3 regions of the Massilia oculi genome follow, and region 2 is predicted to be linked to each of the others. Evidence: predicted binding sites of a transcription regulator. Region 2 holds the regulator's gene; each other region holds the start of a gene.

What was found. Region 2 encodes LexA, which represses DNA repair genes until DNA is damaged. Its sites were predicted from a motif close to ACTGTATNNNNATACAGT; they were not measured.
Region 1: the regulator LexA is predicted to act here: its motif matches at 6,282-6,299, upstream of DIR46_RS15690 (putative DNA modification/repair radical SAM protein).
Region 3: the regulator LexA is predicted to act here: its motif matches at 2,592-2,609, upstream of DIR46_RS23760 (ATP-dependent helicase).

Annotation. Positions count from the first base shown of each region.
Region 1 covers NZ_CP029343.1:3,431,680-3,441,979, reverse strand. The annotation lists gene DIR46_RS15710 (DUF4214 domain-containing protein) at 1-1,282, opposite strand, end outside; tRNA gene DIR46_RS15705 (tRNA-Gly) at 2,195-2,268, opposite strand; gene DIR46_RS15700 (TraB/GumN family protein) at 2,337-3,332, opposite strand; gene DIR46_RS15695 (UdgX family uracil-DNA binding protein) at 3,478-5,043, opposite strand; gene DIR46_RS15690 (putative DNA modification/repair radical SAM protein) at 5,040-6,269, opposite strand; gene DIR46_RS15685 (tetratricopeptide repeat protein) at 6,374-7,945, opposite strand; gene DIR46_RS15680 (GGDEF/EAL domain-containing response regulator) at 7,952-10,177, opposite strand; gene DIR46_RS15675 (HDOD domain-containing protein) at 10,186-10,300, opposite strand, start outside.
Region 2 covers NZ_CP029343.1:4,536,177-4,546,476, forward strand. The annotation lists gene DIR46_RS20435 (hypothetical protein) at 197-466, shown strand; gene accD (acetyl-CoA carboxylase, carboxyltransferase subunit beta) at 640-1,512, shown strand; gene folC (bifunctional tetrahydrofolate synthase/dihydrofolate synthase) at 1,592-2,890, shown strand; gene DIR46_RS20450 (SPOR domain-containing protein) at 2,918-3,874, shown strand; gene DIR46_RS20455 (CvpA family protein) at 3,890-4,378, shown strand; gene purF (amidophosphoribosyltransferase) at 4,443-5,966, shown strand; gene DIR46_RS20465 (cystathionine gamma-synthase family protein) at 5,970-7,211, shown strand; gene DIR46_RS20470 (tetratricopeptide repeat protein) at 7,332-8,048, shown strand; gene lexA (transcriptional repressor LexA) at 8,202-8,843, opposite strand; gene rpsF (30S ribosomal protein S6) at 9,127-9,519, shown strand; gene priB (primosomal replication protein N) at 9,570-9,866, shown strand; gene rpsR (30S ribosomal protein S18) at 9,897-10,187, shown strand; gene rplI (50S ribosomal protein L9) at 10,219-10,300, shown strand, end outside.
Region 3 covers NZ_CP029343.1:5,276,635-5,286,934, forward strand. The annotation lists partial or broken gene fghA (S-formylglutathione hydrolase) at 1-337, opposite strand, end outside; gene DIR46_RS23740 (chromate transporter) at 401-991, opposite strand; gene DIR46_RS23745 (chromate transporter) at 988-1,614, opposite strand; gene DIR46_RS23750 (hypothetical protein) at 1,676-1,846, opposite strand; gene DIR46_RS23755 (hypothetical protein) at 2,037-2,255, shown strand; gene DIR46_RS23760 (ATP-dependent helicase) at 2,632-4,725, shown strand; gene DIR46_RS23765 (SIR2 family NAD-dependent protein deacylase) at 4,993-5,808, opposite strand; gene DIR46_RS23770 (phosphohydrolase) at 5,801-6,439, opposite strand; gene glpD (glycerol-3-phosphate dehydrogenase) at 6,556-8,097, shown strand; gene DIR46_RS23780 (protein-glutamate O-methyltransferase CheR) at 8,101-8,943, opposite strand; gene DIR46_RS23785 (hybrid sensor histidine kinase/response regulator) at 8,951-10,300, opposite strand, start outside.

The DNA of each region.
Region 1 (10,300 bases), 1.1 Mb from region 2:
AAGTATTTCCAGAGAACGAGGAGCCGGTGAAGTCGCGCACAATCGGCGTTGATCCTGCGTAGAAATAAGGCTCGTACATAAGGGCAGCAAATGCTGGAATGCCCGTAGAGATAATCAGGTTTCCCGTGACCTTACTTGCTTGAACAGTTTGCAGGCCGGCAGTGTAAAACAAGATTATTGACACGTCGCTGGCATCTATGATGGTGTTATTCTCAATTGAAGTCTTCGCACATTTTGACGTAATGCCATCACTGTAAGGATACGGCGTTGTTGCATTGCCATAATGCGTGTTCGTATATCCAGTCAACAGATTGCCACTCACACTTATATTGTTACAGGTGATGCCTGTGGGCTCTGATCCGTCGATTCCAATATTTGTTCCACCAATAGGTGTGTCGAAGCGGCTATTGCTCACTCTCGCGTTATTTCCACTCGTAATAAGAACGCTGGCCGCGGGCTGTACATAGTTGATAGTCGTACCATTTACAACGTGATCACGGTGTCCGGAAACCCAAATTCGGTCCATTACCGCGCCTGGCTGTGTATTTGTTGAGCCTTGCATAACGATAGTTGAGTCAGAAAAATTTGCACTTCTTACAATTCTTGCCATTTTGGCATATTGACCTCGAACGATGTTACCCGCAGTAGTAAGCGTGACTCCAGCAGGAATAACGATTCTCTGGTTCGCATAAACGACTGTGCCTTGAGGCAAGCTCACTACTTTATTCGAACTATTGCTAGCGGCATTGATCAGGTTTTGCAGGGCCGCAGACGTCATAGGCGCAGTGCCGGAGTCGAGTGGCATTGCTGGGTGCTGACCCCAAGTGTATGGAGTGTTCTGTCCTACAGGGATCGATGAACAAATTTTAGTGTTACGAAGGTTCACGAACTCGCTGCTGCTGACGAAGTCGCTGATTATCGCGGTGATGCGGACACCTGTATCAAGTAAGTTTGCATAGTACTGAATCGATCCGCTATCAGGCTCACGGCTTAATATTCCACGATACAAAGTCAAAACTTTTTCTTTATTAGTATAGCCGAGGGCATTATACTCTGCAGAAGTGTAAATATTGTTAGCCAGATCGGAAAAATTCAATGTTGCGCAATTCGATGGTGTCGTAAGAAAATACGGATTTGCTTTCCATGCTGCAGTATCGGGGGCACGACCTAATCCCTCAGTGTATAAGCGAGAAAGGAACTGTGCAGTAGTAGCCTGTGCTGGTAGGGCGAAGGTACTCATCGTGGCGAGCAACAAGAAAGTTTTGAATCGTGGTATAAACATCAATCATTCCTTTTCAGTGGATTAAGAACATCATGAATATAATGGGAATTTGCATTGACCGCTTTACGAGGCAATTCCACTAACACGATAACAAATAGCGCTGTTTGGATACTCACCAAAAATAACGTGCAGTAAGATCTGGCCTGACTTTAAGGATGCGCCACTTTAATCATCGGTCCACGTCGCGTCAATCCGAACTGTCACAAAGACCACTTCGATTCCTGCTGAGCCTCCACGAAGCAAACCACGTTCTCCGACGCCAGATTCGGGCACAAGAAAAGCAAACCCGCTGCGACCGGTTCCAGGCCGATATCAAGGCCGTGACGCTGTGGCTGGCACTGGTGGCGTCACCCGAAGGGCGAAGGATGCGGCCGGCCAGCGACCAGTTTGGAGCGGATGCCACGCATACATATCGCGCAGCAATGTTTCGGCCTGTGTGACAAAGGTATCGAGACGTGCTCTACAACAACCAGGCCATCCGCGGGTGCGTCAGCGTCAACATGAGGAACGAGCCGGCGCTGGACGTTCGTGACGACCGCCGGTAACGTGTCGATGTGATGCAAAACCACACGCTTCGGCATGGCGACGAAACTATGGCGTTCGGCGATGCTTGCGACCTGCCTTCGCAATGCGAGTACTTCTTTACTGCACGATGGCATGGAGATACGGCTCGCCACCGGCGCCTTCGCGGCGCGATCGGCGCTACCCATGGCGAGTCTAGCGGCAACGCCAGGCACTGTCGCTAACGTGTTGCTGGCGCGGGCGACGGGAAAGTGACGCCTGCCAGATACAAATTTGGTCAGTAAAACGGTTCGGGGCAGGAAAAGCACGGTGAGTACATTTGCTCACGTCTTCGACAGCAGGCAATACCACAATCGTGCTGACTTGCGTCCATATCAACTTCCAGTTGATTGGAGCGGGTGAAGGGGATCGAACCCTCGTCGTAGGCTTGGGAAGCCTCTGCTCTACCATTGAGCTACACCCGCGTCGCCAGCATTCTACGCGTGTTCGGGACGGTTTGACAATTTTCCGCCCCTCCCCCGCCTGCCCCGGATCAATCCGGCTGCTCGACCGCATACCCCTTCGCCGCCAGCGCCGCGATCACCCCTTGCGGATCGAAGATATCCTCGATCTTCAGCACGGCGAAGGTCGAGGCATTGGCCGCCAGCGCCTTCTCCGCCGAGGCGACCCACATCGCCTGCGCACGCGCTTTCATGTTCTTGAATTCGGGCTCGGCATCGAATGCCGCGCTGTTCATCAGTGCGCCGAAACAGGCCTCTTCGCGCGTGGCGAAGTCCAGCTTGCGCATCTCATCCATGTCGCCCTTGGCCCAGGCATTGGCGCGCCGGCTGGCGGCCTCGATGTCCTGCTCCAGCGTGGCCATCGTCCGCGCCAGGCAGGCGGCGTCGCCCAGGGTCGACTTCTTGAAGTTCTTCAGCACAGTGCGCGCATTGTCCATCGGTAGCTGGAAGGTCGACGCGGTCTCTTTCAGCTTCGCCTTCTTGACCAGATCCAGCAGCGGCTTGCGCACCGCGTAGCTGTCGATCAGGCCCGCCTGCTTGCGCGCGGCATTCGACAACACTTCCGCCGCGAAGATCGGGCGCTCGCGCTCGACGTCGTCGTTCTCGGGCAGGTATTTCGCCTTGAGCGTGGTCCAGCGCGCGTAGTCTTCAGCCGGCATCACGTCGCGCAAGGTGGCGCCATCCGGATTCTTGCGCACCCCGATCATGCTCGGCAACAGCGTGATCGACTTGAAGAAGCCTGCCTTGGCAGAGGCGCTTGGCGCCGACAGGTATTCCTGCGAATTCATGATGACGTTCTCGACTTCCTGCGAGCGCCACTGCATGTCCTTCGGTACCGGCCCGTACATGCCGAACACCCACAAGACATGCTCCCCCTTCCTTACCTTCCACATGCCCGGTCCCGGACGCTGGGCCACGACGTGGATCTGCTCCGGCGCCGGTTCGGCGGCGGTCTCGAACGCACCAACAGCGGCCTGCGCCGGGACAGCCACATCTTCCGATTGCGCCCAGGCGGGAGCGGTCAGCATGCATATGCAGAAAGCGGGTACGGCGAGCTTGTTCATGAAATGATCCGGTGATGGGAATCGCCAGATCTTACGCCAATGGCATCGCTGGCGAACCCGCTGTGACACGGCTGTTTCAATTACATGAGCAACGCATATCGCGCATATGTCAGCCTTCCGGCGGCTCCGGCACGTCGGGCCGGTCCAATAATTCCTGCGCCAGCTTCAAGCCCTCGACCATCACCGAAAACGCCTCCTGCTTGGACGCTTCGTCGGGCACGCGCAGCACGTACGACGGGTGGTAGATCGTCACCACCCAGCTGTCGCCATGGCGCACCGGCCGCCCCAGCTTGTCCTTGAGCGTCGCGCTGCCGGTCTGCAGCACCGACTTGAGCGCGGTCGCGCCCATCGCCACGATGACCTTGGGTTTACGGGTGGCGATCTCCTTCTCGAGCCAGTAGTGGCAGGCCTCGATCTCCTTCTGCGCCGGCGTCTTGTGCAGGCGCCGCTTGCCGCGCGGCTCCCATTTGAAATGCTTGACGGCGTTGGTGATGTAGACGCCCTTGCGCTCCACGCCGGCCTGTTCGAACACGCGGTCGAGCAGCTTGCCGGCCGGGCCGACGAAGGGCTGGCCGGCCAGGTCTTCCTGGTCGCCCGGCTGTTCGCCGACGAGCATGATTCTTGAATGTTCTGGTCCTTCGCCGCCCACCGCCTGGGTCGCGTGTTCCCACAGGTCGCAACGCCGGCACTCGTCCAGCTTCGACGGCTGCTGGCGCTCGGGCTGCGCCTGCTCGGCCTCGATCGAGATCGTGCGGCCGCTGCGCCTTCCTACGGCCTCGACCTGGCCGATGCGGCGCGCGCCAAGGCCGGCCTGGCTCACCAGCGACGGCACCAGCGCGCCTTCCGGCAGATTCTTCCAGAAGCGTGACGGGATGTGGCTGTTCATCACCTGCGTGTTCAGGCGCGCCGGGTTGAAGATGCTGCGGTAATAGGTCAGCCACAAGGCCTCGCCGGCGTCGTCGAGATCGGCCGCGCTCGACATCAGGGGACCGGTGTGGTGCAGGATGGCGCCGTCCCACAGCACGCTGGCGTCGGGCGTGGCGATCATCCAGCTCACCTTGCCCATGCGCGCCACAAAATGCTCGGCGACTTGCGGCAGGACGTCATGGGCGGGTTCGAACCAGGCCACGAAATGGGGCGCGCCGGCCTCGATCGGCCGTTCGCGGAATCGGATATAGGCGTGCATATCGTGTACCTCGCGCCGCACCGCCTTGACCATCGCGTGCAGCCGCTGCCCGTCCGGATCGGCGGGCGATTGCACGTCGTGCTCGCCCTGCTGCCAGCGCCAGATCACCCGGTACAGGAAGGCCCAGCGGTCATGGTCGCGGTAGCAGGCGGCGGTCTGCAACATCTCCATCAGGGAGCGGGGAACTTGTGGCCTCGGCGGCCTTGGCGTCGCTGCATTGGAAGGCTCCGGTTCGCCCGCTTGCGGTTCTGCCGGAGTCGCCAGGAGGTCGCCTCCATGATGCGCAGCGGCTTGGGATGCCGGCGCACCCGAGAACAGGTCGGCGCCCGGCGCACCCCAGGTCACCGCCTCGGGCGGCACGCCGGCGCGCAGCAGTTCGCGCGCCACCGCGCGCCATGCGGTGAAGCCGTCCACCAGCAGCGGCCGGCCCGCGCGCACGTTCTCCACCGCGGTCGCGGCGAGGGCGGCGGCGCCGGCACTCGCGTTCATGCCGCCTGCAATTCGGGCCACAGGTTCATCTGCTGCGGCGCATCGGCCATGTGCTTGCGCAGCAGGTCGGAACTGGTCGCGCCCTGCGCCGGCTTGTAGTCGGCGGTGACGACGAAGGGCGCCAGCTTCTTGAGGCTGCAGCGCAGGCGCGACAGATCTTCCCAGCGGATGCGACGCAGGCGGCGCAACTCGACGATGCGCTTGGCGTTGCGCAGGCCAATGCCGGGAATCCGCGGGATCAGGGAAGCGTCGACGCGGTTCAGGTCCATCGGGAAGTGCTCGCGATTGCTCAAGGCCCAGGCCAGCTTGGGATCGACGTCCAGCGCCAGGTTGCCCGTCTGCGGCATCAGTTCGCCGGCCGTGAAGCCGTAGCCGCGCAACAGAAAGTCCGCCTGGTACAGGCGGTGCTCGCGCAGCAGCGGCGGCGGCGCCAGCGGCACGCTGCCGGGGCTCTGCGGGATCGGGCTGAAGGCCGAGTAGTACACGCGCTTGAGCTTGTAGCTGCCGTACAGCGTCTCGGCCGTGTTCAGGATGGTGTGGTCGTCGCTGGCGTCGGCGCCGACGATCATCTGCGTGCTCTGGCCGGCCGGCGCGAAGGCCGGCGCCTTCGGCTCTTCGGCCTTCTCGTCCAGCTTGCGGCGAATGGAACCCATCGCCAGCTTGATCGTGTGGACGCTTTTTTCGGGCGCGAGGCGGGTCACGCTGTCGTGGGTCGGCAGCTCGATGTTCACCGACAGGCGGTCGGCCCAGCGGCCGGCTTCCTGGATCAGCAGTGGATCGGCGTCGGGGATGGTCTTGAGGTGGATGTAGCCGCGGAACTGGTGCACCTCGCGCAGCTGGCGCGCGACTGCCACCAGTTGCTCCATCGTGTAGTCGGCCGACTGGATGATGCCCGAGCTGAGGAACAGGCCGTCGATATAGTTGCGCAGGTAAAAATCCTGGGTCAGCTTGACGACTTCGTCGACCGCGAAGCGCGCCCGCGGCACGTTCGAGGTGCGCCGGTTGATGCAGTACTGGCAGTCGTAGATGCAGAAATTGGTGAGCAGGATCTTGAGCAGCGAGACGCAGCGGCCGTCCGGCGTGTAGCTGTGACAGATGCCCATGCCGGTGGTGGCGCCCAGGCCGTCCTTGCCCTCGGAGCCGCGCTTGGGCGCACCGCTGCTGGCGCAGGATGCGTCGTACTTGGCCGCGTCGGCCAGGATTTCGAGCTTGTCGTTGAGTTCCATCGCGCGCGCTTGACTGTATGGACATACAGTATAACGCGGCGTGCTTGCATACACGGTGCGCTGGCCCAGCCATGCATGCCTGCCGGCGGTTCAAATGCGGTGCGTTAAACGGATATCAAGCGCTCTGCCTGGGACAACTGTTGCGCTTCCATTTGGCCCGCGATCTTGCCCAGGTAGGCAGAAGCCGGAGCCACGCCGGCAGCGCCAGCCCGGTGCAGCCAGGCGTAGGCCTCGACCAGGTCGCGCTGGGCGCCCTGCCCCGCCGCATACATCACCCCCAGGTTGAACTGGGCCCGCGCATGGCCCTGGCGCGCGGCGCACAGGTACCAGAAATGGGCCGCCTCGTAGTCGCGCTCCACGCCCTTGCCGCAGTCGTAGCGCAGCCCCAGCTCGAACTGCGCCAGCGCGTGCCTGTGGTCGGCCGCCTTGTGGAACCAGTCGGTCGCCTCGACCGGGTCGCCGGTCTCCAGGCGGTCGAGCAGCGCGCCGACCATGTACTGGGCCGGTGCGTAATCCTGGCCGGCCGCGCGCCGGTACCAGGCCAGGGCCTGCGCGCTGTCCTGGTCGACGCCGCTGCCGCTCTCGTAGCGCAGGCCCAGGTCGAACTGGGCGCGCAGGTGCCCCTGCTCGGCCGCCTGGCGATACCACCCGGTCGCCTGGGCCGGATCCTGCTCGACCCCGTTGCCGGCATCGAGGAGCTGTCCCAGCTGGTACTGGGCCGCCGGCAGGCCCTGCTCGGCCGCGCGCCGGTACCAGGCGGCCGCCTGCGCCGCATCGACCGCCACGCCCTGTCCGTGTTCATAGCGCATGCCAAGGCTGTTCTGGGCCCCGGCATGGCCCTGGTTTCCGGCGCGCCGGTACCACGCCAGGGCCAGCGCTTCGTCGCGCGGGACGCCGTGACCGGTGTCGTAAATGAGCGCCAGATTGAACTGCGAGCTGGCATGCCCCTGTTCGCCGGCGCGTCCATACCACAGGATCGCCTGCCGGCTGTCCTGCTCGACGTCCTGCCCCTTGTCGTAGCGCAGGCCGAGGTTGAACTGGGCGGGCGCATGGCCCTGCTCGGCCGCCTTGCGCATCCAGGCCAGCGCTTCGCGCGGGTCGCGCGCCACGCCCTGGCCGGCGTCGTAGCGCAGGCCCAGGTTGTACTGCGAGCGCGCATAGCCCTGCTCGGCGGCGCGCCGGTACCAGTGCAGCGCCGCTTCCTGGTCCTGGGCTACGCCCTTGCCGGTCTCGAACATCATGCCCAGGTTGTGCTGCGCGCCCGGCTCTCCCTGATCCGCCGCCTGGCTGAACCAGTGCAGCGCCCGGCCCACGTCGCTGGCCACGCCGAGGCCCTTCGCATACAGCCAGCCCAGGTTGTACTGGGCCGGCGCGTAACCCTGGTCGGCCGCGCGCCCGTACCAGTGGGCCGCCTGGGCGAAATCCTGCTCCACGCCCTGGCCCTTCTGGAACATCACGCCGAGGTTGTACTGGGCCTGCGCCAGGCCGCTTGTCGCGGCCATCCGGTACCAGACCACCGCCAGCTCGTCGTTCCTGGGCACGCCCTGGCCGTTGACGTACATGAAGCCCAGGCTGTGCTGGGCCTGGACCATGCCGCGCTCGGCCTGCGCTTTTACGCGCAAGAACTGAGCGCTATACGTCGGCGTCTCACCGGACACGAGTGACGTGTCGAGCATGATCGGTCAGGCCTGCACCGCGCGCAGGCTGGCGCCCGACTGGGTGCGCAGCGCGGCCATGAAGTCCTGCAGCGAAATCGGGCGATAGAACAGATAGCCCTGCATCGTCAGGCAGCCGTTGGCGCGCAGGTAGCGCGCCTGCTCCTCGGTCTCGACGCCTTCGGCGATCAGGTTCAGGCCCAGGCCGCGCGCGATCGAGATGATCGCCAGGATCACCGGATAGTGGCCGTCTTCCTGGTGGATCTCCTTGACGAAGGACTGGTCGATCTTGACCGTGTGGATCGGGAAGCGGTGCAGGTAGGACAAGGACGAGTAGCCGGTGCCGAAGTCGTCGATGGCGATCGACACGCCCAGCTGGCACAACTTGTTGAGCTGCTCGATCGCATACTGCGGATTGCGGATGCAGATGTTCTCGGTGATCTCGACCTCGATCTGCTGCGGCGAGATGCCGTGGCGCGCCAGCGCGCCGCGCATCTTCTCGAAGAAGTCGCCGCGGTCCAGGTATTGCGGCGACAGGTTCAGCGACAGGCGGATCTCGCTGCCGCCGATCGCATTCCACTTCAGCATGTCGCGGCACAGCGCGCCGATCATCCAGTCCGAGATCGGCAGCATCAGGCCGTTCTCTTCGGCGAACGGCAGGAACTCGCCGGCCGACAGGCGCCCGCGCGTTGGATGGTTCCAGCGCATCAGGGCTTCGGCGCCGGTGATGCGGCCGCTCATCGCGTCGATCTGCGGCTGGTAGAACATCTCCAGCTCGTCGTGCTCGAGCGCGCGGCGCAGCGCCTGCTCCAGCGCGATCTTCTGGTGCGACACTTCGAGCATCGAGTCGTGGTAGAAGCTGTGGCCGTTCTTGCCCAGCGCCTTGACCTGGTACATCGCGATGTCGGCGTGGCGCAGCAGCTCGTCGATCGATTCGCCGTCCTTCGGGTAGATCGCGATGCCGATCGAGGCCGAGATGTGCACCTCGTGGCCGTCCAGGTCGAACGGCTCCTGCAGCACCTCCAGGAATTTGTCCGCCACCATGCGCGCGTCGTCGCGGTCGCGCAGCTCGGGCAGCACGATCGTGAATTCGTCGCCGCCCTGGCGCGCCAGGGTGTCGCCCTTGCGCAGGCATTCCTTCAGACGTCCCGCAGCCTGCTGCAGCAACTCGTCGCCCTTCACATGGCCCAGCGTGTCGTTGACCAGCTTGAAGCGATCGAGGTCGATGAACATCACCGCGAGCTCGGTCTGCTTGCGCTTGGCCTGGATCACGGCCAGGCCGAGGCGGTCCTTGAACAGGATGCGGTTCGGCAGGTCGGTCAGGATGTCGTGGTAGGCCTGGTAGGAGATGACCTCTTCGGCGCGCTTGCGGTCGGTGATGTCGCGCGCCACGCCATAGGTGCCGAAGAATTCGAGCTTCTTCACTTCCTGGTCCGGCACGTGCATGCCGATCGCGTTGAGCGAGATCGTCATCAGGGTGGTGTTGAAGGTGCGGTCGTGGCGCTCGAGACCATTTCCTCCGCCGCGGCATTTGAGGCGCAGCTCGACGTTGCGCGAGGCGCGCTCGTCGACGCGGCGCTCGTTGAACACATAGCGCGCGCGCTCCAGGTCTTCCTCGTGCACCAGGATCGAGTAATGCTGGCCGATCAGCTCCTCGCGGGTGTAGCCGAGCAGCTGGTAGGCGCGGTCGTTCACAAAAGTGAAGCGGCCCTCGTGGTTCAGCGTATAGATGATGTCCGGCGACGAGTCCACCAGGTAGCGGTACATCTTCTCGGAGTTCTCGAGCTGGTTCGCGATGCGCGCGTTATCCAGCGTCAGGCGCCGCCGCTGCAGCGCATTGCTCACGGTGGAGAGCAGCTCCTCGCGGCTGTAGGGCTTGCGCAGGTAGCTGTAGGCGCCGCGCTTGAGCGCGCCGATCGCGGCGTCGATGCCGATCTCGCCGCTCATCACGATGACGTCGGCGTCGATCCCCTTCTGGTTGATGAAGTCCATGATCTCGTGGCCGCCGATGTCGGGCAGGCGCAGGTCGAGCAGGACGAGGTCGAAGTGCTGGCGAGACAGCTGAGCCAGGGCTTCAGTCCCCGACGGCGCGGTGACCAGGCGGTAGCCGCGCCCCTGAAGCAGTTCGTACAGCGAGGACAGCAGGCGTGGCTCGTCGTCGACCAGCAGCAGGCGCGGCTGGCTGTCGGTCTCGAGAGTCTGGGAAAAGGGAGCGGGTTCGCCGGGAAGCATGTTGGCGGGATGCGCGTGCATGGTGAGGGTTAAGCGGAACCGAGGGCGCGCGCCGGCAGCGCGGGGGCCGCACCGGCGCCGGACCACGCCGGCAAGAGGATTTCAAAGGAAGTGCCGGCGCTGCCGCTGCGGCAGGCGATGTGG
Region 2 (10,300 bases):
CTGTCCCCAATATGAATGAAAGGAACGAGAGCCAGAGAAACTCACAGGAGGGTCGGACGCGATTTATCGGGCAACTTCGAAAGTTGTCAAACAATTCGACTCCGACCCTATCTACTAAGTAATTACCCGCTCTAAATAGTTAGTAGGCGCTGCCTTGTGATAGATTGAAAACTTCAATTTATCGACAGGAGGATGGGTGAAAAGGCAGATCAAGCATGTGGCGGTGGGGCAGTGCGGCAAGGTGATGGCGGGGATTTATCTCATCATCGCCATCCCCATGGTGGCGTTCATGTTGCTGAGGACGAGCATGAGCAACGGGGCGTCGTCGTTCGGCATCGGCGGCGCGATCTTCATGGTCGTGCTCTATCCGCTGCTGGGCTATCTGAGCGGTGTGATCGGCGCCTGGCTGTACAACCTGGTGGCGGCGCGCATCGGCGGCATCGAATACATCACTGTCGACGTCTGATCCATGCCGGACGGCAGTGTTCGGCATCGCGCCGAGCGGCTCGACAGGCGCTGTCAGGCTTACCCGCAGTGGGTAATGTTCAAATGATAATTGTTGGCTAGCCATCATTCGACAAGCGCCGGCCGAGCGGCTACACTACGCCTCTTCAAAAGATTCGCCGCAAAGGAGAGAACATGAGTTGGTTGGAAAAGCTGCTGCCCCCTCGGATCCAGCGCTCCGATGCCGCAAACCGCAAGACCATGCCGGAAGGCCTCTGGGTCAAGTGCCCGTCGTGCGAGTCGGTGCTGTACCGTGCGGACATCGAGTCCAATCTGCACGTGTGCCCGAAGTGCGACCACCATATGCGCATCCGCGCCCGCGACCGCCTCGACGCGCTGCTCGATGAAGGCGGCCGCTACGATATCGGCCAGGAGACCCTGCCGGTCGATACGTTGAAATTCAAAGATAGCAAGAAGTATCCGGACCGCCTGAAGGCGGCCATGGAGGCCACCGGCGAAACCGATGCGCTGATCGTGCAGGGCGGTTCGATCATGAGCCTGCCGGTCGTCGTCGCCGCCTTCGAATTCGAATTCATGGGCGGCTCGATGGGTTCCGTCGTCGGTGAGCGTTTCGTGCGCGGCGCGCAGGTGGCGCTCGAACAGAAAGTGCCGTTCATTTGCATTACCGCCACCGGCGGCGCCCGCATGCAGGAAGGCTTGCTGTCGCTGATGCAGATGGCCAAGACCACCGCCATGCTGACCAAGCTGTCCGAAAAGAAGCTGCCGTTTATTAGCGTGCTGACCGACCCGACCATGGGCGGCGTCTCGGCCTCGTTCGCCTTCATGGGCGACGTCGTCATCGCCGAACCGAAGGCCCTGATCGGCTTCGCCGGCCCGCGCGTGATCGAGAACACCGTGCGCGAGAAATTGCCAGAAGGCTTCCAGCGCGCCGAGTTCCTGGTCACCAAGGGCGCCGTCGACATGATCGTCGACCGCCGCAAGATGCGCGAAGAAATCGCGCGCCTGCTGGCCCTGCTGCAAAACCAGGCGACCGAAGTCCTGGCCTGATAGACACAAGGGCGACTTCGGTCGCCCTTTCAGCTTGTGCGCCCACGCAGGGCAGCCGAGCACATCGATTGTATCCACCATGTCCCCACTTCCCACCACCTTGCCCGATTGGCTGGCCCTGCTCGAGTCGCGCCATGCCGAAACCCATATCGACATGGGCCTGGACCGCGTGCGCGCCGTCAAGGAGCGCTTGCAGCTGGCCTTCGATTGCCCGGTGATCATGGTCGCCGGCACCAATGGCAAGGGTTCCACGTGCGCGATGCTCGAATCGGTGCTGCTGCAGTCGGGCTACCGCGTCGGCCTCTACATCAAGCCGCACTTCCTCGACTTCAACGAGCGCGCCCGCATCAATGGCGAGATGGCGTCCGATGAGGCGCTCGTGGACGCCTTCAACGCCGTCGAAGCCGCCCGCGCCGCGACCGACCTGACGTATTTCGAGTTCACCACCCTGGCCATCGCCCACCTGATCTCGAAGAGCGGCGTCGACGTCGCCATCCTCGAAGTCGGCCTGGGCGGACGGCTGGATGCGGTCAACGTCATCGACGCCGACGTCTCCATCGTCACCAGCATCGACATCGACCACACGTCCTACCTCGGCGACACGCGGGAAAAAATCGGCTTCGAAAAGGCCGGCATCTTCCGCACGGGCAAGCCGGCGATCTGCAGCGACCCGGTGCCGCCGCAATCGCTGATCGACCACGCCGAGAAGATCGGCGCCGACCTGTGGCTGCTCGGCCGCGATTTCAACTACCAGGGCGACCAGCAGCAGTGGAGCTATGGCGGTCGCAGCCAGCGCCGCAACTCGCTGGCCTATCCGGCCCTGCGCGGCGCCAACCAGCTGCTCAACGCCTCGGCCGCGCTGGCCGCGCTCGAGGCGCTGCGAATGCAACTGCCGTGCGGCGCCCAGGAAACCCGCGCCGGCCTGGCCCTGGTCGAGCTGCCGGGCCGTTTCCAGGTGCTGCCGGGCCGTCCGACCCAGGTGCTGGACGTCGCCCACAATCCCCATGCCGCCGCCACCCTGGCCCAGAACCTGGGCAATATGGGCTTCCACCGTTTCACGTATGCCGTGTTCGGCATCATGGAAGACAAGGACATCGACGCCGTCATCGCGCCGATGGCCGGCGTGATCGATCACTGGTGCGTCACGGGGCTCGATTCGCCGCGCTCGGCACAGCCGGAAGCGCTGGCCGACAAGCTGCGCGAACTGAAGCCGACCGGCGCCAAGGATGACGATTTTTCTGTGAGTAATTTCGCAACGCCGGCCGAGGCCTATGCGAATGCGCTGAGCCGGGCAGGGGAGAATGATAGAATTGTGGTCTTTGGCTCTTTCTACACGGTTGCAGGCGTCATGGCGGCCCGTAAATCGAGTCTTCACTGACCTTCTTCACCTGATTACCTGAACCACATGGGCTTGTTCTCGTTCGGCAATAAAAACAAGCAAGAAACTGTCCGGGACAGCGGGCACTTCGTCAAGGACGACGATGCCGCTTATACCGAGCGCGCCCGTTCCAAGCGCGCAAGCTCCTCAGGCGAGGCGGGCCGCCGCACCAGCCGCGGCGATCCGATCCTGCCCGAGAAAAAGCGCGCCCGCCGCCGCCTGGTCGGCGCCATCGCGCTGGTCCTGGCCGCCGTCGTCGCGCTGCCGATGCTGCTCGATTCCGAACCCAAGCCCCTGGCCACCGACATCGCCATCCACATCCCGGACAAAGACAAGGCGGCCCCGCTGCCCGTGCCGTCCGAGCAGGTGGCGCCAATGGCCAGCGTCGACAGCGACGAAGAGATCGTCGAGCCAGTCGAGGCGCCACCGGCCGCCAGCCCCGCCAGCAACGCGCCCGTGACCGCCCCGGCGGCCAGCGATCCGCCGCCGATGCGCATGCTGGAGCAGGCCGAGCCGCCGAAACCGGAACCCAAGTCCGAACCGGTCAAGCCGAAGCCCGAGCCGAAGCCCGAGCCGGTGAAGCCCGAACCAAAGCCGGAACCCAAGCGGGAACCGACGCCCGAGAAGAAACCCGAGCCGGCGAAGAAGCCTGTCGAGACGCATCCGAAGGCCGAGCAGGTCGTCAAGCCCGCGTCGAAGGACGACGCCGCGCGCGCCATGGCCATCTTGGAAGGCAAGGCGGCCGAGCCACAGAAGGCGCAAGGCCCGGCGCCGCGCTTCGTGGTGCAGGTCGCCGCCCTGGCCAGCCAGGAAAAGGTCACGGAATTGCAGGCGCGCCTGCGCGGCGCCGGCATCGCGTCGTTCACCCAGAAATCGGGCGAGCTGATCCGAGTGCGGATCGGTCCGTTCAGCAAGGAAGAAGCCGAGAAAACGCGCGCCAAGCTGGGCGGCATCGGCCTGTCCGGCACCATGGTACCCCTCTGATTCTGTCCGACAAGCGTGACGATTTTCGATTACCTGGTGCTGTTCGTGCTGATCGCCTCCGTCGTCATCAGCACCTTGCGCGGCCTGGTCAAGGAAATCCTGTCGCTGCTGGGCTGGATTGTCGCTTTCGTGGTGGCCAATGCCTATGGCGCCGGGCTCGCGCCCTTGCTGCCGGAAGTGATTCCCGGCGACACGGCGCGCCTGATCGTCGCCTTCATCGTGCTGTTCCTGGGCGTGCGTATCCTGATGGGCCTGCTGTCGCTCGCGATCGGGGCCCTGGTGGAAGCCACTGGCCTCTCGCTCGCGGACCGCGGCCTTGGCGGCTTGTTTGGATTGGCGCGCGGCATTGTAATCGTGCTGGCCGGCGTCATATTGTGTGGGATGACGGACATTCCGAAGCAGGCATTCTGGCAACAGGCCCTGTTGTCGCCGATTGCCGAGACCGGCGCCCGTACCGTCAAGCCCTTCCTGCCGGCTGCCATGGCGCAGCACGTGAACTTTTGACCAGCATTCCTCAGTCGTAGAACTTTTTTCTGTAATCAAGCACTCAAGCTTTTAGGAGCACACCATGTGTGGCATCGTCGGCGTCGTCTCTCACTCTCCCGTCAACCAGTTGCTGTATGACGCATTGCTGCTGCTGCAGCACCGCGGCCAGGATGCGGCGGGGATTGCGACCAATCACAGCAGCATGTTCTCGATGTTCAAGGCCAACGGCCTGGTCCGGGACGTGTTCCGCACCCGTAATATGCGTTCGCTGCAGGGCAATACCGGTATCGGCCACTGCCGCTACCCGACCGCCGGCTCGTCGAGCGAGGAAGAGGCGCAGCCGTTCTACGTCAACGCACCGTTCGGCATCACGCTGGCCCACAACGGCAACCTGACCAACCAGGCCCAGCTGAAGGACGAGCTGTTCCGTAACGACCGCCGCCACATCAACACCGATTCCGACTCGGAAGTGCTGCTCAACGTTCTGGCGCACGAAATCCAGGAAGCGGCCGACGGCTACTCGCTCGACGCCGACGCCGTCTTCAAGGCGGTCGCCGCCGTGCACCGCCGCGTGCGCGGCGCCTATGCCGTCGTCGCCCAGATCGCCGGCCACGGCATGCTGGCCTTCCGCGACCCGTTCGGCATCCGTCCGCTGTGCCTGGGCATCAACGAGACCGAGCAGGGCAACGAATACCTGGTGGCCAGCGAATCGGTTGCGCTGGAAGGCCTGGGCTTCCGTTTCGTGCGCGACATCGCGCCGGGCGAGGCGGTCTTCATCGACGAAAACAACAAGCTGCACGAGCGCCAGTGCGCCGAGAATCCGTCGCTCAACCCGTGCGCCTTCGAATTCGTCTACTTGGCCCGACCCGATTCCGTGATCGACGGCGCCTCGGTGTACGCCACCCGCCTGCGCATGGGTGAATACCTGGCCGACAAGGTGAGCAAGGAGATCCCGGTCGACGAGATCGACGTGGTGATGCCGATCCCCGATTCCTCGCGTCCGGCCGCGATCCAGCTGGCGATGAAACTGGGCGTCGAGTACCGCGAAGGCTTCATCAAGAACCGCTACATCGGCCGGACGTTCATCATGCCGGGTCAGGGCATGCGCAAGAAATCGGTGCGCCAGAAACTGAACGCCATCAGCTCCGAGTTCAAGGACAAGAACGTGCTGCTGGTCGACGATTCGATCGTGCGCGGCACCACCAGCCGCGAGATCGTGCAGATGGCGCGCGAAGCCGGCGCCCGCAAGGTGTTCTTCGCCTCGGCCGCGCCACCGGTGCTGTACCCGAACGTGTACGGCATCGACATGCCGACCCGCGACGAGCTGATCGCCCACGGCCGCACCGTCGACGAGGTGTGCCGCGAGATCACGGCCGACCGCGTGGTGTACCAGGACGTCGACGCGCTCAAGCGCGCGATCTCGGACGTCAATCCCGAGCTGAAGAACTTCGAGGCCTCGTGCTTCGACGGCGTCTACATCACCGGCGACGTGACGCCCGAGTACCTGGACCGCCAGGAATCGGCGCGCCACAATCCGAAGGCGAAGGACGTCGAGGACAAGGTGCGCACCCAGCTCAACCTGAACCCGCCGGTGGCCGCCGAGTAAACCATGTCGGACAAGCAAAGCTACGGCTTCACCACCACCATCCTGCACAACGATCGCCGCAAGACGATCGAGCACGGTTCGCTGCACAAGCCGGTGCATACCTCGGTCGCCTACGGCTATGCCGACGCACGCCAGCTGGCGTCGGTATTCCAGGGGAGGGAGCCGGGCTTTCGCTACGGCCGCCAGGGCAACCCGACGGTGTCGGCCCTGGAAGACAAGATCAGCAAGATGGAAGACGGCGTCGCCACCCTGTGCTTCGGCACCGGCATGGCGGCGATCGGCGCGCTGTTCCAGGCGCTCCTGAAAGCCGGCGACCACATCGTGTCGTCGAGCTTCCTGTTCGGCAATACCAACAGCCTGTGGCAGACGGTGGCGGGGCAGGGCGTCGACGTCGACTTCGTCGACGCTACCGACGTGGCCCAGGTGGAAGCGGCCTTGCGACCGAACACCCGCCTGGTGTTCGTGGAGACCATCGCCAATCCGCGCACGCAAGTGGCGGACCTGGCCCGCATCGGCGAACTGTGCCGCGCGCGCGGCATCCTGTACGTGGTCGACAACACGATGACCACGCCCTGGCTGTTCCGGCCGAAGCATGTGGGCGCCGGGCTGGTGGTCAATTCGCTGACCAAGTCGATCGGCGGCCACGGCATCGCCTTGGGCGGCGCGCTGACCGACACCGGCCTGTTCGACTGGGCCGCATATCCGAACATCGCCCAGAACTTCAGAAAGCAAGCGCCAGGTGCGCAAGGCATGGCCCAGCTGCGCGCCAAGGCGCTGCGCGACTTCGGCGCCGCGCTGGGGCCGGAAGCGGCGCACCACATCGCGGTCGGCGCCGAGACGCTGGCCCTGCGCATGGAGCGCACCTGCGCCAATGCGCTGGCGCTGGCGACGATGCTGGAGGCCGACGAGCGCGTCGCCGCCGTGCATTATCCGGGCCTGGCCTCGCACCCGCAGCATGCGATCGTCGAGGCGCTGTTCCGCGCCGGCGGCTCGCTGCTGAGCTTCGAGCTGAAGGACGACATCGATCCGTTCGACTATCTCAACCGTCTCAAGCTGGCGATCCCGGCCTCGAACCTGGGCGACAACCGCACCCTGGTGATTCCGGTGGCGCACACGATCTTCTTCGAGATGGGCCCCGAGCGGCGCGCCAGCATGGGGATCGCCGAAGGCTTGATCCGGGTGTCGGTGGGCATCGAGGACACCGATGACCTGGTCGGCGACTTCCGCCAGGCGCTGGATGCGTAAAGCGATGTAAAAGCTGTCATCACAGGGCCGGCGAATGCCGGCCCTGTCGTTTTTGCGGTTGAGCCCAGCCGTAAAACACGGCTATCATGGACTTTTACCAGCCAGCCTTACGGTATGCCCATGAAACGATTCCTGTCCTGCCTGTCCCTTTCGGTCTCTGTCGCGTTCAGTAGCGCCGCATTCGCCGGCGAACTCGAGGATGCCAACGCCCTGTTCGAGAAAAAAGACTATGCGGGCGCGCTCAAGCTTTACACCAAGCTGGCCAATGCCGGCAATCCACAGGCCCAGCAGCAATTGGGCCAGATGTACTGGTATGGCGAGGCCGGCGCGATCGATGAGGCGAAGGCGAAGGAATGGTTTGAAAAGTCGGCCGCCAAGGGCAACAAGGTCGCCGCCGACTCGCTCGTGATCATGCAGCAGCGCATCGATCGCCGCGCCGAGATCGACTACTGGATCAAGGGCTACGATGGCGCCGACCTGCAGTCGGGCGAGTACCGCTGCCCGTCGCCGCGTATTCCGGCGGTGTCGAAGATCAATGAAGAGATCGAGCGCGTGAACAAGGCCGTGACCGGCTGGCAGGATTGCTACAACAAGATGGTGACCAACCTCAACGAACAGTCGCCGCTGACCAGGCGCATCCCGCCCGACATCGCCAAGCTGATGAACAAGCAGGAAACCGAGGCCTCGACCGCCTATCTGGAGCGGGTGCGCCAGAACATCGCCGAGGGAGCGAAAGTCAATTCGAAGATGGTATTGGCCGATTTCGCCGCATGGCGCAGCGCGACCGAAGCGTTTGTCGACCAGCATAATGCGGTGGTCAACAAGGCCAAGCAGTAAGGCGACATCTGCTGGAAGATACGTCGTTCCCGCGCAGGCGGGAACCTGAGTTGCTCGCGTTAACGCTGCGTCAGATCGTCTTGGCAGCGCTGAGGACTTGGGTCCCCGCCTTCGCGGGGATGACATGGTAGTGGTGCTAAGTTCTACAGAGGATCAATTCCAGCTGCGCATCAGCCCGACCGCCAGGCCCTCGAGCGCGAACTCTTCGTCGGGCGTGACTTCGATGACCTTGAAGTCGGGGTTCTCGGGCAGCAGTTCGACCAGGTCGCCCGTCTTGCGGTAGCGCTTGACGGTGACTTCCTCGCCCAGGCGGGCGACGACGATCTGGCCGTTCTTGGCGCTGTCGATCTTCTTGACCGCCAAAAAGTCGCCATCCATGATGCCGGCGTCGCGCATCGACCAGCCTTTTACCTTGAGCAAAAAGTCGGGCCGCGCCGCGAACATCGCGGTGTCGACGTTATAGGTGGCTTCGACGTGTTCCTGGGCCAGGATCGGATTGCCGGCGGCGACGCGGCCGACCAGCGGCAGCGACATCATCGACGGTGGCATCATCGGCAACTGCGGCGGAATCTGCTCGACGCTGGCGCCGACCAGGCGGATGCCGCGCGAGGTGCCCGGCGAAATCTCGATCGCGCCCTTGCGCGCCAGGGCTTGCAGGTGTTCTTCGGCCGCATTGGCCGAGCGGAAGCCCAGTTCGGCCGCGATTTCGGCCCGGGTCGGAGGGAAACCCGTGTTCTCGATCGCTTCCTTGATCAGGTTGAGGATCTGTTCTTGCCTTGCAGTGAGCTTGAGCATAAATGTCTTGCGAAACGGGTTGGTAGAGATAGACTGTATTTTTGTACAGTATTCTGCTATACGCAAGGGCTATACACGAAAAAGCGCGAAAAAAGCGCGCGTATCGCAAAAAATACGCTTTTCGCAAGCGTAAATGTCGAGTGAGCCAGGCGCCTGGGTGAGCCTCTTGACAGCCAAGTTCCCTTTTTACCCATTTCACGCTATACTAGCTGGCTGTTCCCTTCCCACACTCGTCTTGACGCCGAGGTGGGCATTTATGTAAAACGTCCTCAAGGAGTAATGCATGCGTCATTATGAAATCGTTTTTATCGTCCATCCGGACCAGAGCGAGCAAGTCCCGGCGATGATCGAGCGTTACAAGACCACGGTGACCAGCCGCGGCGGTAACATCCATCGCGTGGAAGACTGGGGCCGCCGCCAGATGGCTTACCAGATCCAGAAGCTGCCAAAAGCGCACTACATCTGCCTGAACATCGAATGCGACAACGAGACCCTGGTCGAGCTGGAAACCGCATTCAAGTTCAATGATGCCGTTCTGCGTCATCTGACCGTCAAGATGAAGAAAGCAGAAACCGCACCGTCGCCGATGATGAAATCGGTGCAGCGCGAAGATGCAGCCAAGAGCCACCGTGCAGAAGCAGCCGCTCCTGCAGCTGCCCCGGCCGCCGCTGCCTAAGATTTTTTCCAGGAATTCGTAGACACCGTAGCAGAAGAACCGGGTAGAAGTTGGGCGAAAATCAGCTCCAGCTCGTGGCGACCATCGCCGAGCGTGACGTACTGCGCTACACCCCGGCCGGCGTGCCGATCGTTTCAGCCGTCCTGATGCACAGTTCGCATCAGCGGGAGGCGGGGATCGATCGCCTGGTCGAGTTCGAAGTCCCCGCGTTCGCCGCGGGCGAGATTTCGGGCAGGTTCGGCAGTGCCGAGCTCGGCGCCAGCTACCGCTTCAACGGATTCCTTGCACGAAAAAATCGCAACAGCAAAGCCCTGGTGTTTCACATCATTGATTTCAGTGCCGCCTAGTTCGGCAATTTAGATATACAGGAGCCTCAAATGGCATTCGGTAAAAAGTTCGACAAAAACAAAGCTAAAGAAAAACTCAAGCGCAAACAGCAGAACCCGCTGTTCAAGCGCAAGAAGTTCTGCCGCTTCACCGCCGCTGGCGTTGAGCAGGTTGACTACAAAGACGTCGACACCCTGAAGGACTTCGTCCAGGAAAACGGCAAGATCATGCCAGCACGTCTGACCGGCACCAAGGCGCACTACCAGCGTCAGGTCGACACCGCCATCAAGCGCGCCCGCTACCTGGCGCTGCTGCCGTACACCGACCTGCACCACGGTTAATCGGTTACGTCAGCTATCCTGGAGATAAAACATGCAAATCATTCTGTTGGAAAAAGTCATCAACGTCGGCAACCTGGGCGACGTCGTCAAAGTCAAGGACGGTTACGCACGTA
Region 3 (10,300 bases), 740 kb from region 2:
GTTCCCGGGTGGCGTCGAGGTAGAAGCCGGCGCCGGTACCGAAGTCCCAGCTGTCTTCTTCTCCCGGAACATCGGCGCCGCGCGGGCTGGTGTCGGGCGCGACCAGGATGATGCCCAGTTCGCTGGCCAGGCGCTGGGCGCCGGCCTTGATCGGGAAGGTTTCTTCGGTGCAGGTCAGGCCGGCCAGGTAGAACAGGACCGGCAAATTTTCCTCTCCCGCCGCCGCCGGCGGCAGGTAGACCGAGAATTTCATCGGCAGGCCGATGGCGGACGAGTCGTGCTGGTAGAAGCGTTGCACGCCGCCGAAGCAGGCGTGTTCATTGAGGAGTTGGGGCATCTTGGTGTCGGGTGCGGGTGGATGGATGGCGCCAGTATGCCGGTTCCGGGCGGCGCTTGCCAACTAGACCACGCCCAGCGCCCCCAGCAGCGCCCCGAGCGCCAGCATCCACAGCAGGTGCAGGCGGGTGCGCCAGACGACGATGGCAGTGGCCGCCGTCACCAGCCACAGCGGCCAGTTGTCGATGTGTTCGCCGCGCTTGCCGCCGCCGGTGGCCAGCAGCCAGGCGGTGGAGAGCAGCATGGCGATCACCAGCGGCGCCATGCCCTGCTTGAAGGCGCGCACGGCGCGCAGCTCGCGGTTACGCTGGGCCCACTGCGCCACCTGGTAGGTAAACACGGTGGAGGGCAGCATGATGCCGATCATCGAGATCGCGACGCCGGAGAGCGCGGCCGTCATGCTGCCGGTATTGAGTCCGACGTTCCAGCCCAGCAGGGCCACGAACAGGACGTTGGGTCCGGGCGACGACTGGGCCAGGGCCACCGAGTCGGCGAACTGGGTCTGGCTGAGCCAGCCGTGGCGCTCGACCAGGTAGCGCTGCATCTCGGAGGTGGTCGAGATCGCGCCGCCGAGCGACATCATGGACAGCATCAGGAAATGGACGAACAGGTTCAGCCAGTCATGCCATCCGAACACCAGGCTGGGCGGGTTCATGGCTTGAGCCTGCGCCAGGCCAGCAGGCAGCCGAGGCCGCCGAGCAGGCCGATCACGGCCGCCAGCGGCACATGGATCCAGGCCAGCAGCACGAAGCCGGTGGCGGCGATCGCGATGCAGGCGGCGAGCGGGATCACGTTCCGGGTCAATGCAACCGACATGCGCAGGCCGGTGGCGGCGATCAGGCCGGCGGCGACGGCAGCCATGCCGCGCAGGGCGCCCTGCAGCTGGGGCTGGGTGGCGAACTGCGCATAGACCAGGGCCAGGCACAGCACCAGGATCAGCGGGACGGTGAGGATGCCGGCCAGGGCGCTCATGGCGCCGGCCAAGCCGAAGTGGCGGGCGCCGATCATCATCGCGAGGTTGCAGACGTTGGGGCCTGGCATGATCTGGGCCACCGACCATTCTTCGACGAATTCCTCGTTGCTCATCCAGCGCTTGCGCTCGACGACTTGTTGCTGGATCACGGCCAGCACCCCACCGAAGCCCTGCAGGGCGATCAGCGTGAATGACACGAACAGGTCGGTCAGCGACGTCGGGCGGGGACGATCGGGCTCGGCCGCCGGTGCGGAAGGGACAGGCTGCGGCGCGGAAGGCGGCAAGGGCAGGGGTGAGGCGCTCATCCGGCGATTATCGCCGCAGGGCCCGCGCCGTGTCCATGCGCTACCCGCGCTGAATAATGGCTCAGCCGCCGCCGATGCCTTCCATCACGCGGCCGGTCCCGCCGCATTGCGGACATGGCTTGCCGTCGGCCAGCGTGCCGCGGCCGGCGCAGGCGTCGCAGATGTCTTCGCCGGCGCCAGGAGTGCCGGGGGCGGCGTCGTCGCCGGGATTCAGGTCGGGTCGGGTGCTCATGGAAATCCTCATGCGTGGTCTGTTGCGGCCGATTGTAGGCAGGATGGCCGCCGGGCGGCGCAGCGCAGACGGAGGGCGGGCGTCTGCCATAGACAATGTTTTCGCGTATTGATACAGGTTTGACATTGACTTCATTCCGCCATCGTCAATACTCGTGGTGCGTCAGCGACATAACCCACCGGAGACCGCCATGCGTCCATACCGTGCCCAGGATATCGATCAACGCCTCGCCGGGCCCTCCGAGCTCAGGCGCAACACCCGCCAGCGAGACATCGTGGCGCGCGGCATCGCCACCCTGGGCGAATGCGGCACCATGCCGGCGCTCGAGTATCTCAAGGCGCATGGGGTACGACCCCAGGTGATCGAGCGCGTCCTGCTCGAACCAGCGCGCCGCCGGGCGATCGCCTGAGCGGGACCTGAACTCCAGATCGCCCCCGAAGTTGCCGCAATATTTATTTGTGGTGCATACTGTGTCAGCCGGGGTTAAATCTTGTAAACCCTTGATTTTCAGCGGAAACGAGATTGCCTTCCCAATAGGCAAATTGTTGAAAGCCGCACGGGAGGCCGCGTCCAGCGTGTCAAGCCCCCGCTTTTCCACACAGTTATTCACAGACTTTGTGGATATCCAAAAAAGGCGTTGATTTTCCGTGACTTGACAACGATTGCTCAGGTCATGGCTGATGTCATTCTTGGCAACCTTTTGACAGCGATACAAGGCGTCCCCATTTTCTCCTTGCGGCCTGGGACTGGATAAATGTACAGTATGGCATTTCCAGATTTCGCCCATGTCCGCCGTCGCCGATCCGATCATCACCTCGTCTACCGACGACCCGTTCGCCAGCCTGAACCCCGAGCAGCGGGCGGCGGTCGAGCACGACGTCGGGCTCGACGCGCCGCGTCCCTTGCTGGTGGTGGCCGGCGCCGGTTCCGGCAAGACCAATACGCTGGCGCACCGGGTGGCGCGCCTGATCCAGGCGGGCGCCGATCCGCAGCGCATTCTGCTGCTGACGTTTTCGCGCCGCGCCGCCACCGAAATGACCCAGCGCGCCGGCGGCGTGCTGCACCGGTTGTTCGGGCTCAAGGGAAGCCAGGCGCCGGTCACGCTGCCCTGGGCCGGCACCTTCCACAGCATCGGCGCGCGCCTGCTGCGCGAGTTTGCCGGGCGCATCGGGCTGGACGATCAGTTCACGATCCACGACCGCGGCGACTCCGAAGACCTGATGGGCATGGTGCGCCACGAGATCGGCCTGAGCCAGCTCGAGAAACGCTTCCCGCTGAAAGGCACCTGCCTGTCGATCTATTCGCGGGTGGTCAACGGCCGCGAGCCGCTCGACGGGGTGCTGCAGGCCTTCTTCCCCTGGTGCAGCGAGTGGGAAGCCCAGCTCAAGACGCTGTTCGGCGCCTATGTCGACGCCAAGCAGGAGCAGAATGTGCTCGACTATGACGACCTGCTGCTGTTCTGGGCCGAGATGGCGGCCGACCCGGTGCTGGGGGCCGAGCTCGGCGCGCTGTTCGATCACGTGCTGGTCGACGAATACCAGGACACCAACCGCCTGCAGGCGGCCATCGTCAGCGGCATGAAGCCCGACGGCCGCGGCGTGATGGTGGTGGGCGACGATGCGCAGTCGATCTATGGCTTTCGCGGCGCGACCGTGCGCAACATCCTCGACTTCGCCGATCAGTTCTCGCAGCCGGCGCAGCTGATCACCTTGGCCCGCAACTATCGGTCCACGCAGCCGATCCTGGATGCGTCGAATGCCGTGATCGGCGCCGCGCTCGAGCGCCACGCCAAGACCCTGTGGACCGACAAGGCTTCAACCATCAAGCCGCAGCTGGTCCTGATTCCCGACGAAGCCGAGCAGGCGCGCTGGGTCTGCAACCGCATCCTCGAACAGCGCGAAAGCGGGATGGCTCTGAAGTCGCAGGCGGTGCTGTTTCGCGCCGCCAGCCACAGCGCCGCGCTCGAGCTCGAGCTCATGCGCCGCAACATCCCCTTCGTCAAGTTCGGCGGCCTGAAATTCCTGGAAGCGGCCCACATCAAGGACGTGCTGGCCGTGCTCCGTTTCGCCCAGAACCCGAGCGGACGCCTGGCGGGTTTCCGCGCGCTGCAGCTGATTCCCGGCATCGGCCAGGCGACCGCCACCCGCCTGGTCGAGGCCGCCGGCACGAGCGTCGACGCGGCGGCGGCCCTGGAGGCGTTTCCGGTGCCGGCCCGCTGCAGGACCGACTGGCAGGCGTTCTGCGACCTGTACCGGCGCCTGCGTACACCCGGCCTGCGCTGGCCGATGGACCTCGAGCTGGCGCGCGCGTGGTACCAGCCGCAGCTCGAGCGCCTGCACGACGATGCGCAGGTGCGCGCGGCCGACCTCGACCAGTTGGTGGCGCTGTCCGGCGGCTATGGCAACCGCGAGAGCTTCCTGGCCGAGATCACGCTCGACCCGCCCGAAGCCACCAGCGACCGCGCCGGCGCGCCGCTGCTCGACGAAGACTACGTGATCCTGTCCACCATCCACTCGAGCAAGGGGCAAGAATGGAATTCGGTGCACGTTTTAAATGTCGTCGACGGCTGCATTCCGTCGGACATGGCGACCGGCAGCCAGGAGGACATCGAGGAAGAGCGGCGCCTGCTCTACGTCGCCATGACACGCGCGCGTGAAAACCTGCACCTGGTGGTGCCGAACCGCTTCTTCATCAAGCAGCAGTCGAGCATGGGAGACCGCCACGTGTATGCGGCGCGCACGCGCTTCATCACCCCGGTGATGCTCAAGCATTTCGAGGAGTGCGCCTGGCTCAGCGCCGACAAGCGCGAGCTGCGTACGCCGATGCCCGACAGCATCCGCATGATGGTACGCGACCGGGCCCGGAACGCGTGGAAATGACGACAGATGCGAGCAAATTGACGACTTATCCCCCGTGCTCGTCTTTTGTAGGAATTTGCCGTGTGTGACATGGACACGCAGAAGTGGCGCACGTGCAAGTGACTGATTTTACAAGGGTATTTTTTTGCCTTCAGAACGGGCATTTTGTTGAAACCCGCATCGCTACTGCGCTTGCGGCTTGTCAAGTAGCGCTTTTCCACACAGTTATCCACATTTCTTGTGGATAGTCCAAAAGGCTGAATGAAATCAGCCACTTAGTGTTCAATATTACTTGAACACAATTTCCATTTCCCGAGCGATGGCTTGCAGGGCGGCGAGCGCGCCCATGGGGATGCCGACACCGCGCACGATGCGGTGTTCACGCGGATTGATACGGATCGCGTGGACACCCTGCGACTCGGTAAAGCGGCGCACCGAGGGCAGGTCGGTGCCGGCGCCGAGCTCGATCACGGCGAGCCGGGCGACTCCTGCGCGCCACTGCGCCAGCCGCTCGAGCTGGGCGTCGCTGGGGATGTCGACCCAGGCGGCGTCGTTGAACATCAGGATGTTGGGGCGGGCCAGCGCGCCGCAGTGCGGGCAGGCCGGCAGCGGCGACCGCAGCGTGCAGCGGGCAAGGTCGACCTCGGGTTCGATGTCGTCCGCCGGCCAGGTGACGGCGCGGCAGGGACGGGTGCATTGCAGGTGGTGAATGGTGCCGTGGATTTCGGCGATCCGGTCGTCCGCGAAACCCGCGCGCTGGAACTGGCCGTCGACATTGCTCGTGAAGACGAAGCTGCCATGCTCCATGCGGTCGCCCAGCGCGCGCAGGATCGCGAAGCCCGCATGCGGGTGCGTGCGCCGGTACAGGTCGAGCCGGTGGCCATAAAAGCCCCAGGCCAGAGGCGGATCGCGCTCGAAACTCGCTGGATTGGCCATCTCGCGAAACGGCAGGCCGCGTGCGGCCAGTGGCGGGTAGGCTTTCCAGAAGCCGGTATCGCCGCGGAAATCGGGCAGGCCCGAATCGACGCCGATGCCGGCGCCGGCAGCGATCAGGAGGCCGTCGGCCTTCCTCAGCAAAGCGCAGGCGCGCGCGATCTCATCCATGGGCGCTGGCCTTGAGCCGCTCGAGCTCGGCCAGGAAGCGCTCGCAGGCCACGCCCGGCGGCCACGGTTCCCACGGCCGGCAATCGTAATGGGCGGCGAGCGGATCCTCGGCCAGCACCTCGGCGCGGATCTTCAGCGTGCGTCGCACCTCATCGCGCGACCAGCCGGCCACGTGCACGGCCTCGGTGGCCGCGGCCAGGCGGTCGGCGCGCTTGTGCGCCGCGTGGCCGCGCGCGTCCCAGGCCGGCAGGCCGTAGCGCAGGAAAACCATGTGTTCCAGGCGCTTCGTCAGCGCGCGGAAGGCGTCACCCAGGAAGGGCTTGATGACCGAAATCGCGTCGAAGCCGAGCAGGCCTTCCTCGGCGTCGTGCAGGAGCTCGCGCAGCTCGTCCAGTGGCGTGATGGCCGGCGCGGCCGCGCGGCGCAGCAGCATGACGGTGATCGAATGCTGGGCCACCGACAGCGGCAGCGGCCAGGCCGAGTGGCCGCCCCAGCGGTAGGTGCGGGCCAGGCCGAGCGCCAGGTCGGCGTCGTCCCAGTCGAAGGGTGTCGGGTCGAGCAGGTCGAGGCGGCGGCCGGAAGGCATGCGGACCCAGGCGCGGGTCCGGTCTGGCGTGGACGGGATGGACATGTGGCGATTTTACACACCGGCCCGTCCATTCTCTGCATAATTGATCCATGCGTAAGCAAGACCTGCGCGCTCGCGTAAAGTAGACCGGATGCGCGTGGGGACCATAGGGGAGAGCGATGGGGGCGGACACGACGATCGATTGCGACCTGCTGGTGGTCGGCGGCGGGATCAACGGCGCCGGCATCGCGCGCGACGCGGCCGGGCGCGGCCTGGCGGTGGTGCTGTGCGAAAAGGACGACCTGGGCGCGCATACCTCGTCCGCCTCCAGCAAGCTGATCCATGGCGGCCTGCGCTATCTCGAATACCGCGAATTCGGCCTGGTGCGCAAGGCGCTGGCCGAACGCGAGACCCTGCTCAGGAGCGCGCCGCACATCATGCGTCCGCTGCGCTTCGTGATGCCGCACGTGGCCGGGCAGCGGCCGGCCTGGCTGATCCGCGCCGGCCTGTTCCTTTACGACCGCCTGGCGCCGCGCGCCTTCCTGCCCGCATCGAGCGCGATCGAGCTGGCCGGCCACCGCGCCGGGGCGCCCCTCAAGCCCGAGTTTACGCGCGCCTTCGCCTATTCCGACGGCTGGGTCGACGACGCGCGGCTGGTGCTGCTCAACGCCCTCGATGCACACGAACATGGGGCGCGGGTGCTCACCCATGCGGCCTGCGACGACGTGGTCCGGCGCGGCGCGCACTGGGAAGCCCGCATCGAGCACGATGGCGCGCCCCTGACCGTGCGCGCGCGCGGCCTGGTCAACGCCGCCGGCCCGTGGGCGGCACGTTTCGCCGGGCGCGCCAACCGGGAGGCGCCGCACCGCGCGTTGCGCCTGATCAAGGGCAGCCACATCGTCGTGCCGCGCCTGTTCGAGCACGGCTGCGCCTACCTGTTCCAGCACGAGGACGGCCGGGTCGTGTTCGCGATCCCCTACGAAGAAGCGTTCACCCTGGTCGGCACGACCGACGTCGACTTCGCGGGCGACCCCGGCGCGGTGGCGATCGGCGAAGGCGAGATACATTACCTGTGTGCGCTGGCCAACCGTTACTTCAAGCGCCAGCTGGCCCCTGGCGACGTGGTGTGGAGTTATTCCGGCGTGCGCCCGCTGCTGGAAGACGATGCCGGCAACCCGGCGGCGATCACGCGCGACTACTTCCTCGAGCGCGACGCCGGCGGTGCGCCGCTGCTGTCGGTTTTTGGCGGCAAGATCACCACCTATCGCAAGCTGGCCGAAGAGGCGGTCGACTGGATCGCGCCGCTGCTCGGCAAGATGCATACGGGAGCATGGACGGCGCACGCGGTGCTGCCGGGCGGCGACCTGTTCGGGCCGCAGCCCGACAGCCGCGGCGTGCTGGAATTCGACCGCTGGGTGGCGTCGCTGCAGCGGCGCCATGCCTGGCTGCCCAAGCCGCTGGCGGCGCGCTATGCGCGCACCTATGGCACGCGGATGGACATCTTGCTGGGGGCCTGCCAGTCGCTGGCCGACCTGGGCCTTGAAGTGGCGCCGGGGCTGTACGAGGCCGAGCTGCGTTACCTGATGCGGCACGAGTGGGCCCGCAGCGCGGCCGACGTGCTGTGGCGCCGCACCAAGCTGGGCCTGCACCTGCGGCCGGGCGTGGCGGGCAGGATCGATGCGTGGATGGCCGCCGAGCGGTCGGCCTTGGCCATCGTGTGAAACTCAACGCACCCGCTTGTACCAGGCGCCATCCTCGAACAGGGGCTGGTAATCGGCCGCCGCAGCATCGCTGGCCGCCAGTTCGCGGTCGATCCCGAGCACCCCGAACAGGGCCAGGCTGTCGCGGAACAGGCGCAGCACGCGCTGGCGCAGCACCGGGCCGAAGTCGGGCAGGGCGCGGCAGCAGACGATCGCGTGGAACTCGTTGAACGAGCCATCCGTCACCAGGCAGTACTGCAGCCAGGTGATGCGCTCGCGCAGCCGCGGCAGCAGCCGCGCGCGGCCATCGCTGACCTCGAAGTAGTCGGCCAGCCGCCCCGTGCCGCCACTGGCTTCGTAGCCGCGCTGGGCGTCCGCCAGTTGAGAGGCCGGCAGCGTGGCTTCACGCGCCTCGAACAGCAGTTCGTCGCTGGACAGGGTCGCGAACACTTCGGTGCGTCCGTACAGCTTTTCCTCGGCCAGCAGCACGGCCAGGGTCCAGGCTTCTCCCACGCCGGCCACCTCGGGCAGCCAGACCCTGGGCAGCGCGGTCGGACGCAGGCTGTCGGCCAGCGCGTCGCGCTGGCGCCGCGCCCAATCGGGACGGTCGAACAGCGCCGCCGGCTGCACGGCCAACGCGCGCACCACGCCCAGCGCAGCGCCGGGCGCATGCAGCACCTGTTCCTGCAGCCGCGTCAGGTTCGGCAAGGCGTGCAGGCGCGCCAGGTCCTGCAGGCGCCGGCGCAGGATGGCGCGCTCGTGGCTGCGGTAGTCCAGGCCGAAACGCTGGTACAGCGCTTCGAGCAGCAGCTCGATCTCGAGCTCCGCCAGGCCGGTATCGACCGGCACACCAGTCAAGGCATTCACTGGTGCCTCAGTGCAGCCAAACCCGCATCATCGACAGCAGCTGCGCCACGTCGACCGGCTTGGTGATGTAGTCCGAGGCGCCGGCCGCGATGCACTTGTCGCGGTCGCCCTTCATCGCTTTCGCGGTCAGCGTGATGATCGGGAGCGAGCGGAATTTCGGAATGCGGCGGATCGCCCGCATCGTGTCGTAGCCGTCCATCTCGGGCATCATGATGTCCATCAGGACGATCTCGATGCCCGGGTCTTTCTCGAGCACCTCGATGCCGTCGCGGCCATTCTCGGCGAACAGCACCTGCATCTGCTGGCGCTCCAGCAGCGTGGAGAGCGCGAAGATGTTGCGCAGGTCATCGTCGACGATCAGCACCTTGCGTCCGGCCAGGCCCGAGTCGAGGGCGTGGATCTCTTCCAGCATGCGCCGCTGGGTCTCGGGCAGGCTGGCCTGCGAACGGTGCAGGAACAGCGCCGTCTCGTCCAGCAGGCGTTCGGGCGAGCGCGCATCCTTGATCACGATGGTCTTGGCGAAGCGCTTGAGCTTCGTGACTTCCTTGCGATTGAGCTCCTGGGCGGTGTAGATCACGATCGGCAGGTCGCGCAGGCGTTCGTAGCTGGCGATCCGGTCGAGCAGGTCGAAGCCCGAGATGTCGGGCAGGGTCAGGTCCAGCACCATGCAGTCGAAGTGCGAGGTCTGCAGCGCCTCGAGCGCCGCCGCGCCATTGTCGACGGTGACCATATGGATGTCGTTATTGCCGATCAGGGACACGATCGAATCGCGCTGGGCCGGATCGTCCTCGACCACCAGCAGGCTGCGCTTGCCGCCCATCAGGAATTTCTGGATGCGCTTGAATTCCTCGTTCAGCGCCTCGCGTTCGACCGGCTTGTTGATGTACGAGATCGCGCCCTGGCGCAGCGCGCGCTCGCGCTCCGCTTGCCTCGACATCACGTGCACCGGGATGTGGCGCGTGCTCGGGTCGCGTTTCAGTCGGTCGAGCACCGTGAAGCCGTCGATGTCGGGCAGGTCGATGTCTAGCAGGATCGCCGACGGCAGGTAGTCGCGCGCCAGCGACAGGGCCGAATCGCCGCGGTGGGTCACAATCGCCTTGAAATTTTTCTCGCGGGCGAATTCGAGCGCCACCTTGGCGAAGCGCTCGTCGTCCTCGACGATCAGCACCGACGGGTCGCCCGGCGTCACCAGGCCGCGGTCATCCAGGACGCTCGCGTATTCGACCACGGCGCCGCTCGGATCGAGCAGGTCGGTCGTCAGGTCGAGCGTCGAGACTTCGCTGTTCTCCTGCAGCACCGGCACCAGCGGGGCGGGGACGTTCAGTGGCGGCGCCAGGCGCGCCGGCTGCGGCTGGCG